3 regions of the Cupriavidus sp. Met-2 genome follow, and region 1 is predicted to be linked to each of the others. Evidence: predicted binding sites of a transcription regulator. Region 1 holds the regulator's gene; each other region holds the start of a gene.
The links. Region 1 encodes sigma-54, which starts transcription at its own class of promoters, with help from an activator protein. Its sites were predicted from a motif close to TGGCANGNAANCTGCTTT; they were not measured.
Positions count from the first base shown of each region.

Region 2: the regulator sigma-54 is predicted to act here: its motif matches at 1,815-1,832, upstream of WD006_RS02780 (pilin).
Region 3: the regulator sigma-54 is predicted to act here: its motif matches at 2,534-2,551, upstream of WD006_RS27255 (isopenicillin N synthase family dioxygenase).

Region 1 covers NZ_JBBHZL010000001.1:135,959-140,407, reverse strand. Annotated here, with positions in the region: gene WD006_RS00705 (KpsF/GutQ family sugar-phosphate isomerase) at 1-151, shown strand, start outside; gene lptC (LPS export ABC transporter periplasmic protein LptC) at 155-781, shown strand; gene lptA (lipopolysaccharide transport periplasmic protein LptA) at 844-1,488, shown strand; gene lptB (LPS export ABC transporter ATP-binding protein) at 1,514-2,305, shown strand; gene WD006_RS00685 (RNA polymerase factor sigma-54) at 2,429-3,907, shown strand; gene hpf (ribosome hibernation-promoting factor, HPF/YfiA family) at 3,958-4,311, shown strand.
Region 2 covers NZ_JBBHZL010000001.1:600,261-604,709, reverse strand. Annotated here, with positions in the region: gene WD006_RS02790 (prepilin-type N-terminal cleavage/methylation domain-containing protein) at 1-295, opposite strand, end outside; gene WD006_RS02785 (pilin) at 791-1,261, opposite strand; gene WD006_RS02780 (pilin) at 1,296-1,736, opposite strand; tRNA gene WD006_RS02775 (tRNA-Ser) at 2,410-2,499, opposite strand; gene serS (serine--tRNA ligase) at 2,587-3,894, opposite strand; gene WD006_RS02765 (replication-associated recombination protein A) at 4,060-4,449, opposite strand, start outside.
Region 3 covers NZ_JBBHZL010000017.1:51,650-56,098, forward strand. Annotated here, with positions in the region: gene WD006_RS27245 (DUF962 domain-containing protein) at 10-507, shown strand; gene WD006_RS27250 (HU family DNA-binding protein) at 764-1,237, shown strand; gene WD006_RS27255 (isopenicillin N synthase family dioxygenase) at 1,362-2,354, opposite strand; gene WD006_RS27260 (GNAT family N-acetyltransferase) at 2,594-3,100, opposite strand; gene WD006_RS27265 (NnrU family protein) at 3,188-3,880, shown strand; gene WD006_RS27270 (cupin domain-containing protein) at 3,932-4,357, opposite strand.

The DNA.
Region 1 (4,449 bases):
CCCCCACACCGTGCATCTCGACAAGCTCGCCGTGGAAGCCGTGCAGATCATGGAAACGAACCGCATCAACCAGTTGCTCGTCGTCGATGACGATGGCCACCTGGCGGGCGCGCTCCACATCCATGACCTGACCCGGGCCAAGGTCATCTGATCAATGCCAGAGTTCCTGTCCAGAATCACCGGCCTGATCATGCGGCTGCTGCCGCTGCTGCTGATGGCGATCGTTGCCGGCAGCACGTTCTGGCTCGTGCAGATCAACTCGCCGCATGAAGCCACGGCGCAGGCGCAGGTCAAGCGGCACGTCCCCGACTACTACATGGACCGCTTCTCGGCCACGGAACTGGCCGAGGATGGCAATACCAAGATCCGCTTCACCGGCGTGAAGATGGTCCATTTCGAGGACGACCAGACCTACGAGGTGACCACGCCGGCCATGCGCAACTACGAGCCGGATCGCCCGCCCGTTACCGCCAACGCGAATCGCGGCGTGATGAATGCCGAGGGCTCGATCATCGACCTGTACGGCAATGCGTTCATCGTGCGCCAGGCGGGTACCGATGTGTCGAAGGACCCGCGCATGACGGCGGCGTCGCAGTACTTTCAGCTGCTGGTCAACGACGACATCGTCAAGACAGACAAGCCCGTGGAACTGACGCGCGGACCGTCGGTAATGAACGCCAACGGCCTGATCTTCAACAACGTCACCCGCGAAGTACAATTGCTGGGTAACGTTCGCGGCACCATCATCATGAATTCGCCGGGGCAGGCCAGCGCCCAGTGACATCGGGATTTGCGCCCCACCGTCCGCCTGACTGCTGCCTTCCCCTTTCAGCAAAGCCAAAAATGACTGCTTCCCTGACGACATCGTCCTGTCGCCGCACCGCGCCCGCCCTGATGGCGGCCATCGCCGCCATCGGCCTGTTCCTGGCCCAGCCTGCTTTCGCCGAGCGCGCGGACCAGACCAAGCCGCTGGTGCTGGAAGCCGACAATGCCAGCTACGATGACGTCAAGCAGATCTACACTCTGACCGGCAACGTGGTGCTGACCAAGGGCACGATGGTGCTGAAGTCTGACGCCGCCGAACTCCGCACCGACCCCGAGGGTTACCAGTACGCCATCGCCACCTCCAAGCCGGGCCGCCAGGCCTATATCCGCCAGAAACGCGACGGCGTGGACGAGTACATCGACGGCTGGGGTGACCGCATCGAATACGACGGCAAGTCGGAGATCAACAAGCTGATCGGCAATGCACGCGCGGCGCGTGTTTCCGGTGTCGGCGCGAAGATCCTGGATGAAATCCGCGGCGCGGTAATCACGTACGACAGCCGCAATGAGTTCTATACCGCAACCGGCGGCGACAACAACGCGTCAGCCGGGAACCCTTCTGGCCGCGTGCGCGCTGTGCTGTCGCCGCGCGCGAACCAGGCCAGCGCGCCCGCCGGCGCGCCGCTCGACCTGAAGCCGTCCTCACAGCCGGCCAAGCCCTGACCGTTTCAAGCTCTATCCGTACCCGATGAACGATACCGCCACGCTCGCCGATCAGGCTTCTTCCGCCCCATCCACGGATAGCAGCACGCTGGTCGTGCGCCATCTGAAGAAGCGCTATGGCTCGCGCACCGTGGTCAAGGACGTCTCGCTCGACGTCAAGAGCGGCGAGGTCGTCGGCCTGCTCGGCCCGAACGGCGCGGGCAAGACCACGTCGTTCTACATGATCGTCGGACTGGTCGCGCTGGACGAAGGCGATATCGTGCTCGATGGCCAGCACATCAGCGGCCTGGCCATCCACGAGCGCGCGCGCATGGGACTGTCCTACCTCCCGCAGGAAGCCTCTGTCTTCCGCAAGCTCAACGTGGAGGAGAACATCCGCGCGGTGCTGGAACTGCAGGTGGTCAACGGCAAGCCGCTGCCCAAGCAGGAAATCGATCGCCGGCTCGACTCGCTGCTCGATGACCTGCAGATCGCCCACCTGCGCAACAACCCGGCGCTGTCGCTGTCGGGCGGCGAGCGCCGCCGCGTGGAAATCGCGCGCGCGCTGGCGTCGGCGCCGCGCTTCATCCTGCTCGACGAACCATTCGCGGGCGTGGACCCGATCGCCGTGGGCGAGATCCAGCGCATCGTCAGCTTCCTGAAGGCACGCAACATCGGCGTGCTGATTACCGACCACAACGTGCGCGAAACGCTGGGCATCTGCGACCACGCATACATCATCAGCGAAGGCACCGTGCTGGCCGAGGGACAGCCCGAGGAAATCATCGCCAACGAGTCTGTGCGACGCGTCTATCTGGGCGAGAACTTCCGCATGTGATCAAGCGGCCGCGACGCCGCTTTGCAGCATTCGTCAACTAGCCGTTGGCGATCACGAAGTGTCAGCGATAGGCGATAGCAATTTCCGTTCCAACAACGGGAAGATGCGCATAGAATAGGTCGCATGAAACCATCGCTTCAGCTTCGACTTTCCCAGCATCTGGCTCTGACTCCTCAACTGCAGCAGTCCATCCGGCTGCTGCAGTTATCCACACTGGAGCTGCAACAGGAAGTCGAGCAGGCGCTGACCGAGAATCCACTGCTCGAACGCGAGAACGACTGGATCGAAAGCCCGCTGCGCGTGGCCGCGGACGGGTCGGTCAACGTGCAAAGCGCCCCGGCGCCAGCATCTTCCGAACCGCAAGGTAACGGCGACGATCGCGCGAACGGCGCCAATGGCGAAGACGACAGCTACGGCGACAGCGCGGGTGACGATTACGGCAGCGACTGGAGCCTGGACGATTTCGCTCGCCGGCCTCAGGGCGATGATGACGAGAAGACGCCGATGCAGCTTCGCGAAGCGGAACCCACGCTGCGCGAATACCTGATGGAACAGCTCACGCCGCTGAAGATCTCCACGCGTGACAAGGGCCTGGCCATCTTCCTGATCGAGTCGCTTGACGACGACGGCTACCTGGGCGCAACGCTCGACGAGATCTGTTCGGAACTGCCCAAGGAACTCGAATTCGAAGTCGATGAAGTGCAGGCGATACTGACCCTGCTGCAGAGCTTCGACCCGCCTGGCGTGGGTGCGCGCAACGCGGCGGAATGCCTCACCCTGCAACTGCGCCGTCTGCAACATCCGCAGCGGGACCTTGCATTATCGATCGTCAACCACCACCTGGAGTTATTGGCCGTGCGTGACTACACGCGGCTCAAGAAAGCCCTGCAGGTTGACGAAATTGCACTTAAGGCCGCGCACGATCTGATCCGCTCGCTCGCACCGTATCCCGGACATGCCTACAGCCGTCCGGAAGCGGACTTCGTGGTACCGGATGTGTTCGTGCGCAAGAGTGGCAGTAGCTGGATCGCACAGCTCAATCCCGACGTGATGCCGCGTCTGCGCATCAACGACATGTACGCGCAGATTTTGCGCGGTGCAAAAGGGGAAGCGGGCGCGGCCGGGCTGCAGCAGAAGCTCCAGGAGGCGCGGTGGCTCATCAAGAACATTCAGCAGCGTTTCGACACGATCCTGCGTGTTGCGCAGGCAATTGTGGAGCGTCAAAGGAACTTTTTCTCGCACGGGGAAATCGCGATGCGCCCCTTGGTTTTGCGGGAGATTGCCGATACACTGGGTCTACACGAGTCGACCATTTCCCGGGTGACTACGAATAAATACATGGCCACGCCGATGGGTACTTTCGAGTTGAAGTACTTCTTTGGTAGCCACGTCTCCACGGAGACTGGCGGCGCGGCCTCATCCACGGCGATCCGCGCGCTGATCAAGCAACTGATAGGAGCCGAAGAACCCAGGAATCCCCTTTCCGACAGCCGCATCGCCGAGTTGCTGGGCGAACAGGGCTTTGTGGTCGCACGCCGCACGGTGGCCAAGTACCGCGAAGCGCTGAAGATCCCCGCAGTCAATCTCCGCAAGACTTTGTAGCCGAGCCGCAACCGCCTGCCTGGTGCGGCTCTTTCAGAAGGAGAAGCGCTATGAACTTCAAGATCAGTGGACACCACCTCGACATCACGCCGCCGCTGCGTGAGTATGTGGAAACGAAACTGGAGCGAATTGTCAGACATTTCGATCAGGTCATTGGCGTAAGCGTGCTGCTATCCGTAGACAACCATAAGGAAAAGGACAAGCGTCAGTACGCGGAAATCAACCTGCACCTCAAGGGCAAGGACATCTTCGTCGAAGCGCATCATGAAGACCTTTATGCTGCAATCGACTGCCTGGTCGACAAGCTCGACCGCCAGGTGATCCGCTACAAGGACCGCGTGCAAGGGCATGACCGGGAAGCGGTCAAGTACCAGATGGCCGCCGAACAACTACAACAACAATAAGTTGGCGGCGACACCAGGTCGCCCCTTAGAGGATAGATAGGAAGAGCAAAGCCGCGCATCTGCGCGGCTTTTTTGATGGGCGCGAGGCGGACGCGCCGCTGGCGCACCCGTTACCCGAGTACCAGCCCTGCAACATTT
Region 2 (4,449 bases), 460 kb from region 1:
CGTACTTCGGCAGCGGATCGGCCGCAGTGCCAGCGGGAATGGCCGGAACGTTGTTCGAACCAGCATCACAGCCAGTGAGAGTTCCCAGCTCTTGGGAGCACATCGCAATAGAGGTCTTGAAGCTTTCCAGGCCCGCGACCGCGCCGTTCGCCTTCGTACGCTGCGTGTAATCCTGGTACTGCGGGATTGCGATGGCGGCCAGAATACCGATGATCGCGACGACAATCATCAGTTCGATCAGCGTGAAGCCCTTCTGGGCACGACGGCCCAGCATTTTCATTTGTACCCGTTGCATGTGATTTGACCCCTTGAAGAGATTTTTCATCGGCAGCAAAAGTGCTGCAAGCTTGATATAGCATGCATCGTGCCAGAGGCAAATGTGATCTATATGTTATATTTTCGCCAAATTTTGGCACTGCGGCATACCGTATCTGAGTTAGAGGTGACAATTTCTGTCATATCAATGAGCCGAGAGTGACAATTTTCGTCACTTACGTCCACCCCTTCGGATCGTCAACGGTTGGACTGCAACGGCATTGCCTGTTTTACATGACTACGCATTCGCCTAACACTTGCTATCGGATCCTCCGCCTCGCGCACCGTAGGCAGCAGTGCGGCAGGCATCATCCGCTCAAAGAGCCGATCGACCAACTCCCCATCCAGTGATGCAACATATTCAACTGCGCTTGGGAAAGACAGCGCAGCATAGCCCCCCAAATGAAAGAGGCGCCCGAGAAAGCGCCTCCAACTCTACAACCCCGGTCGTACGCGGGTGGAAACTGCACCTCGACTAGCACTTCAAACCGCGAACACCACCGTCACATGCAGTGCCACTTGCGACCCAAGTAATGTTGATACCGCTCGTTCCGGAAATCGGGGTTAGAACCAGAGTTTCTGCCGTACCCGTGGAATCGGTTGCATCCAGCGTTGCGCTGATAGCACCGTTAGAAATTGACGCAATGGATTGAACATACTCTGGCAGCGGATCAACTGCAGTGCCAGCAGGGATCGCTGGAATTCCGTTCGCGCCAGCGTTGCAACCGACAAGCGTACCGTTGCTTTGTGAGCACATCGAGATTGCAGTCTTAAAGCCAGCGAGTGCGATCACTGCACCGTTGGCTTTTGTTCTTTGCGTGTAGTCCTGATACTGGGGGAGCGCGATCGCCGTCAAAATCCCAATAATTGCCACCACGATCATAAGTTCGATCAGTGTGAAGCCCTTGCTGGTTTTCACGAGTTCACGGTCAGGTGTTGATTGCATGTCGCGTTCGCGCCCCGATTTGCCAAATACTAGATCAGCACTTGAGGCCTCGCTTGCCGTTATCGCAAGCCGTGCCAGTAGCAACCCAGGTGACATTGGTCGCGTTGACGGTCGGCGTCAGCGTATCTGCCGCGCCTGTCGAATCGGTCGCTTCCAGGGTCGCAATAATAATGCCCGACTTGATGGAAGTGATACCCGTTACGTACTTCGGCAGCGGATCGGCCGCAGTGCCAGCGGGAATGGCCGGAACGTTGTTCGAACCAGCATCACAGCCAGTGAGAGTTCCCAGCTCTTGGGAGCACATCGCAATAGAGGTCTTGAAGCTTTCCAGGCCCGCGACCGCGCCGTTCGCCTTCGTACGCTGCGTGTAATCCTGGTACTGCGGGATTGCGATGGCGGCCAGAATACCGATGATCGCGACGACAATCATCAGTTCGATCAGCGTGAAGCCCTTCTGGGCACGACGGCCCAGCATTTTCATTTGTACCCGTTGCATGTGATTTGACCCCTTGAAGAGATTTTTCATCGGCAGCAAAAGTGCCACAAAGCCAACAAAGCAAGCTTTGCGCCAGCATTGGAAGCGCCGCTCAACACCCGATTGCTGACAAAATCTGGCACCGTCGCACACAGCACTTGAGTAATTTTTGACAAACACTGTCACTTTTAATGAAGCGCAAGTGACAAAATCTGTCACTTTGACGAACTTGGGCCAGATCTTAGCTACTTGCTCTTAGCTTGACCCTCAGCTAGCTGCGCACTCTTGGGTTGTAAACGCTTACCCCGGCATTTGAGAAATCGCGCGATGCGATTGAGCTTGCTGGCGACAACGCTACCGCCTGATCGAGTCCTCGCGAGCATCCCTTCGAGGCCTACCGTCCGGCCGCTTCTCAGAGTAATTTGAGCGGACACCTACTTCGCGCAGTGCGCTGGTTCGTATGTGCGTTTCTTGCTCTTGAGCGCCTACTCATGTGCATCCGACTAAGACACCGCCTCATACGAGTTGAGTGGGCAATCTTTGTCGGGCTTCTATGAGTCTGTTATGTGGGGCGCAAAAAACAAAACCGACGTTGCTTTCGCAAACGTCGGTTCTTAGTTTTACTACGCTGTTTTTGTCTGCTGGTGGTCGAATCCGTCAGCAGCTTTTTGTTTGGCGGAGAGGGTGGGATTCGAACCCACGGTACCGTCGCCGGTACGCCTGATTTCGAGTCAGGTACATTCGACCACTCTGCCACCTCTCCGGTAACTTGGTCGTCGCTGCGTTAGCGGCGAAACCAAGATTATAGGGATATCCATATCCGGAGCGCAAGCCCCTTCTGTAACTATTTTTACGCTTCCGGTTCCAGACGCGTGATGCCGCCCATGTACGGTTGCAGCGCCTTCGGCACCGTCACCGAACCGTCTGCGTTCTGGTAGTTCTCCAGGATCGCCACCAGCGTGCGGCCCACGGCCAGGCCGGAGCCGTTCAGCGTGTGCACCAGTTCCGGCTTGCCCTGTCCGGCGCGCATACGTGCCTGCATGCGGCGCGCCTGGAAGTCGCCCATGCTCGAGCACGAGCTGATTTCGCGGTACGTGTTCTGCGCTGGAATCCACACTTCGATGTCGTAGGTCTTGGTGCTGCCGAAGCCCATGTCGCCCGTGCACAGCACGACGGTACGGAACGGCAACTCGAGCTTCTTCAGGATCGTTTCGGCGTGACCAGTCATCTGCTCGAGCGCGTCCATCGACTGCTCGGACGGCACCACCTGCACCATCTCGACCTTGTCGAACTGATGCTGGCGGATCATGCCGCGCGTGTCCTTGCCGTACGAGCCGGCTTCCGAACGGAAGCATGGCGTGTGGGCCACGAAGCGCAGCGGCAGTTTTTCCGCGGCAACGATCGCGTCGCGGACCATGTTGGTCAGCGGCACTTCGGCGGTCGGGATCAGGTAGAAGTTCTCGATAGCGTCCTGGCCATCCTCACCGCCGACCTTGCGCGGCACCTTGAACAGGTCGTCCTCGAACTTCGGCAGCTGGCCGGTACCGCGCATCGACGCGGCATTGACGATGTACGGCACGTACATCTCGGTGTAGCCATGTTCAAGCGTGTGCGTGTCCACCATGAGCTGGACCAGCGCGCGATGCATGCGTGCCACGCCACCCCGCAGGAAGGCGAAGCGCGAGCCAGTGACCTTCGTGGCCGTCTCGAAATCCAGGCCGAGACGGGCGCCGACATCCACGTGATCCTTGATCTCGAAATCGAACGTGCGCGGCGTGCCCACGCGGCGCACTTCGACGTTCTCGGTTTCGTCCTTGCCCGTCGGCACGCTTTCGTGCGGCAGGTTCGGGATCGAGAGCATCGCGTCGCTGATCTGGTCCTGGATTTCGGCCAGGCGCTGGGCGGATGCCTTCAGCGTGTCGCCGATACCGGCCACTTCGGCCATCGGGCCCGAGGCGTCTTCGCCCTTGCCCTTGAGCATCCCGATCTGCTTGGAGAGGCTGTTGCGGCGCGCCTGCAGATCCTCGGTCTGGGTCTGCAGTTGCTTGCGTTCGGCCTCAAGGGCCTGGAACAGGGCCACATCGAGTTGAAAACCGCGCGTGGCGAGGCGCTGGGCCACGGCGTCGATGTCTTTGCGGAGCAGCTGGATGTCGAGCATGTTGCTTGGTCATGTGCAGTGCCGGCAACATGCCGGCGAACGGAACATTTTACTGCACTGGCACTACCCGCCGGGAGCAAATCCGGCTGGATTTTGCCGTCTGCTCCACACTTTGGGAGTTATCCGGGTCCCTGCTCGCCGCCCCGCTCTCCCCTCGCCCCCTGCTCAGTCCTTGCCGGACTTGCCGCGCTGCTCGCGATGCCAGGCGTCGTCCAGATCGCGCAGATGCCGCAGCTTGTCGCCGATCTTGCCTTCCAGCCCGCGCGGCGTGGGCTGGTACCAGTCCTGGCTGCGCAGATCGTCGGGCAGGTAGTGCTCGCCCGCTGCGTAGGCTTCCGGCTCGTCATGCGCATAGCGATACGCATGGCCGTAGCCAAGCTCCTTCATCAGTTTTGTCGGCGCGTTGCGCAGATGCACGGGCACGGCCCGCGACTTGTCCTTGGCGACAAAGGCACGCGCCGCGTTGTACGCGTTGTAGCCCGCGTTCGACTTTGGCGCCACGGCCAGGTACAGCAGCGCCTGGGCCAATGCAAGCTCGCCTTCCGGCGATCCCAG
Region 3 (4,449 bases), on a different contig from region 1:
GAGACGCCCGTGAAAACCCTGATCGATCACCTGTCGAACTACGCTGCCTATCACCGTGATACCCGCAACGTCGTGACGCATTTCATCGGCATCCCGATGATCGTCCTGGCCGTGACGGCGCTGCTTGGCCGGCCCGCGCTGCCGCTTGGTGACGGCGCTCGATACCTGACGCCGGCGATGATCGTCTACGCGCTTTCGTGCCTGTTTTACCTGCGCCTGTCGTTCGCTTTCGGCGTGGTAATGGCCGTGATTCTGGCGTTTTTCGTGTGGGCCGGCGCGTGGCTTGCGGCGTTGCCGACGGCCGCGTGGCTGGCATCTGGCATCGGTCTGTTCGTCGTGGGCTGGGTCATCCAGTTCGTCGGGCATTACTTCGAGGGTCGCAAGCCGGCGTTCGTCGACGATCTGGTTGGTCTGCTGGTGGGGCCGCTTTTCCTCGTCGCGGAGACGGCTTTCGCACTTGGCCTGGCGCGTGAAACGCGCGATGCGATGCTGGCGCACGCGCATTGAATGACCCGAAAACGCGCCGTCGCGCGACGCTCGCGGAATGCGAAAGTGGGGGGACGTAACGCTCCGCAGCGTGTTTGCTGATGCAAACCAGCTACAAAACACGGGGTTTTCACTTGGTTTGCCCTGCGGCATGTACGAAAACCCCTTTACTTCTGGCCGTTTCCGCTATGATTCAGTGCGTACCGGCACTGACGTTCAGCAACATGCCAAACGTTGCGATCGGCCGGTACACTATCTTCAACTCTCGTATATAGACATGGCGACCAAAGCGAAACCGACCGCGAAGACCGCAACCAAGCCCGCTGCCAAGAAGGCCGCGGCACCCAAGGCACCCGTGAAGGCACCTGTGAAGGCTGCTGCCAAGAAGGCCGCTCCGGCCAAGAAGGCTGCTCCCGCCGCTGCCGCACCGACTCCGAAGCCGCTGAAGGACACCTTCAACAAGTCGAGCCTGGTCGCTCACCTGGTAGCCCAGACCCAACTGGAAGCCAAGGCCGTGAAGACGGTGCTGGCACACCTCGAAAACACCATCGTCAGCGCACTGAACAAGAAGGGTGCTGGCGAATTCACGCTGCCGGGCCTGCTGAAGGTGACCGCACAGCAAGTGCCGGCCAAGAAGAAGCGCTTCGGCAAGGATCCGTTCACTGGCGAAGAGCGTTGGTTCCCGGCCAAGCCGGCCAGCGTCAAGGTCAAGGTGCGTCCGCTGAAGAAGCTGAAGGACGCTGCGGCCTGATCGCCCGCATCTTTGGTAGTCGTCAGTCCGGTGCCGATCGCTCGGCGCCGGGCGACTTGAAACCCCGTGCCCGAAAGGCCCGGGGTTTTTTGTTGGGCGGGCGGGATCGAGCGGGATCAGTGCCTCAGTAGGCCTTGAAGTTCGCCGCGACTCTTTGCCGCAGGAAATCACCTGCCGTAATCGCCGGATATCGCTTCGACGGCCCTTCGATCACCGCATCGCGGTTGGCCTGGCAGAAGAACGCAAGGCTGTAGCGCGGGCCCATGTACTCTCCCGGCGCGGGATTCCGGACGCGATGGAAGTTCGACGGCAGATGGTCGTCGCTCCAACGCATCAGCATGTCCCCGATGTTGCAGGTGACCACGTCCTCGATCGGCGCGATCGGGGTCCAGGCCTGGGCATCCATCTCCTTGCCGGGACACACCTGCAGACCACCCTGGCCTTCGCGCTGGAACAGTAGCGTCAGGCAGTCGAAATCGGTATGGGCGCCGGCGCGCCACAGGTCGAGCTTGTCCTGCGCCTCGGGTGGAATCGCGTAGTAATGCAGCAGCCGTAGCGTGCTCTGGTAATCCGGCGCGGCCGGGTCATGCGCGCGCGAGAAGAAGTCGGTGTCGAAGCCGAGTCTGTCGGCGAAGCAGGACAGCACCTTCATTCCCACGTTCCAGCATTGCGCCTCGAATTCGAGCATCGTCTGCCGGAACCCGGGCAATTCGGTCTCCGAAGGCCAGAGTGGCGCCATGTGTGGGCGCGTGATCTGATAGGACTCCTTCTGGTCCGGCGTGCCGGTGGATGGCCTTACCTGCGCGCGCGATTCCCAGCCCGCGTTGTTGGCTTTCTGCAATGGATACCGGGCTTTTACCGTCTCCGGCAATGCGAAGAATTGTTCGGCCATGGCAAATGCCTGCCGTATGGCGGGCAGGTCGATACCGTGGTGCCGCAGTTGGAAGAAGCCGATGTCGGTGGCGGCACGCCAGAGCTGATCGGTAATCTCTGGCTTGCGGGTGTCGAAGTCCGACAGGTCGATGCAGCGGATCTCGCGCGTGTCGGTTTCGGAGCCATGGGCGCCCATGCGTGATTCGCGGGCAAGCTCGTGGAGGGGAAGGGTGGCGTTGGTCATGGGTGTCCGGGTTCGGGAATGTGGGCCGATCGGTCCGTCCCGGGAGCAAGACACACGCATATCGCGGCAATGCGGCTCTCGACTTCCGGGATGGACACGGAACTCAAGAGCAATTTCCTGCCGCCCCGGTGCCTGGAAAGGGCGGGGCGGTTGAACGCTTCTACTCTTCGATCGTAGGTGACGCAGGATTCGGGCCAGCCGGCGCGCGCCCCGATTCACCAGATTGGCGCGGGCGACGGCTACTCCGTGGCGTCGAATGCATCGTGATAGCGCACGGTGCCTACCGGCACGTCGGGCCCGAAGGCAAGGGTCTGGAAATACTCCTGCGGTACGCCGGGCAACACCAGCCGGGAATCGGCCTGGAAGCCGAATCTGCCGTAATAGGCAGGCTCACCTAGCACGACGCAACCGCGTGCGCCAAGGCGTCGCAACTCATCAAGCGCCGCCAGCATCAGCACCGAGCCAATGCCCCTGCGCTGCCGATCTGGCAATACCGAGACTGGCCCAATGCCATACCAGCCCGAATTGCCGGAGGAAATGGTGACGGGCGAGGCTGCAACGTGGCCGACGATCCCGCTTTCATCCTCCGCCACCAGCGAGAGCGTCAGGCATCCGGCACGACGCAAGCCGTTGATGATGAAGGCTTCGGTGTGGCTCGAGTGGGTCTCGCCCCTGAACGCCGCTTCCGTGAGTTGGGCGATGGTTTCAACATCCTCGGGACGCTCGGTCCGGACGGAGATGGTCATGCAGTTTTCCTCATTGATGCTCTCGCGGTGGACATCAACCATACTGCAATACGGTCAACCAATCATCCAGATCGTGGGAGGCGGGCAATGGGAAGTATTGGTGCGGTGGTGGTGGCGTCAGTCGCCTTCGTGGGCAGTCATTTCCTGCTGTCTCATCCGTTGCGGGGAGCGCTGGTTCGCGCGGTCGGCGAAAAGGGGTTTCTCGGCATCTATTCGCTGGTCGCCTTCCTGACGCTTGGGTGGATGGTGATGACCTACAAGCGAGCGCCGGTTTCGTCACCGCTGTGGGTGCCTGGCGACGGGATCTGGGCGGTGGTGACGGTGGTCATGCTGATCGCCTCGATCCTGCTGATGGGATCCCTGATCCGAAATCCGGCGTTGCCCACGGTTGGCCGCCCGGGCGCCTTCCCGGAGGCTGCGCGCGGCGTGTTTGCGGTGACGCGTCATCCGATGATGTGGGCCTTCGCGCTTTGGGGCGTGTGCCATATCGCTGTGTATCCGGTGACGAGGAACATCGTGGTCGCGCTGGCAATGATCGTGCTCGCCCTTGTAGGCGCCGCATTGCAGGACCAGAAAAAGGAACGGCTGCTGCCAGACCGCTGGCCGGACTGGGAGGCCAAGACGAGCTACCTTCCATTTGCGGCGATCGTCACCGGCCGGGCTCGGCTGGCCGGATTTGGCTCGCACGCGCTCCTTGGTGGGCTTATCGTCTGGCTCGCGGCGACCTGGGCCCACCTGCCGCTCGCCGCGATTGCGGCGGGCATCTGGCGGTGGTTGTAGTCGCCGCGGGGTTACAACATCGTACCGCCCCGACAAATGCCGGAGGGCGGGTCAAATCCACTGGTCGTTCTCGACGGTGCGCTCGCCCGCCGCACCGTCACCCGTGTTCACCACGCCGCGCGGCTCGATCAGCAGCAGTTTGACTTCCGCGTTCGCGCAGGGCTTGTGCTCGACGCCCTTCGGCACCACCGCCATCTGCCCGGCACGCAGCACGATCGACCCGTCGCCCGTGGGTCCCGCCCGGACGTCGATGCGCAGTTCTCCTTCCAGGACGATGAAGGTTTCGTCGGTGTCGACATGGCGGTGCCACTGGAACTCTCCCTCGACCTTCACGACCTTGAACTGATAGTCGTTCATTTCAGCGACGACGCGCGGTTGCCAGTGACCGTCGATCAGCGCGATCTTGTCGATCAGGTCGATGGCCCGGCACTGGCCACGGTCGGCATGCATGGTGGGATGTTTGGGGGCTTGGGGCATCGTTCTCTCCGCTCAAATGTTGACGATTCGAGCTTACGCACGATCCGCGCGACGGTATTGAACGATCGTGGGTGTGCTCAGCCGCGTTGCAT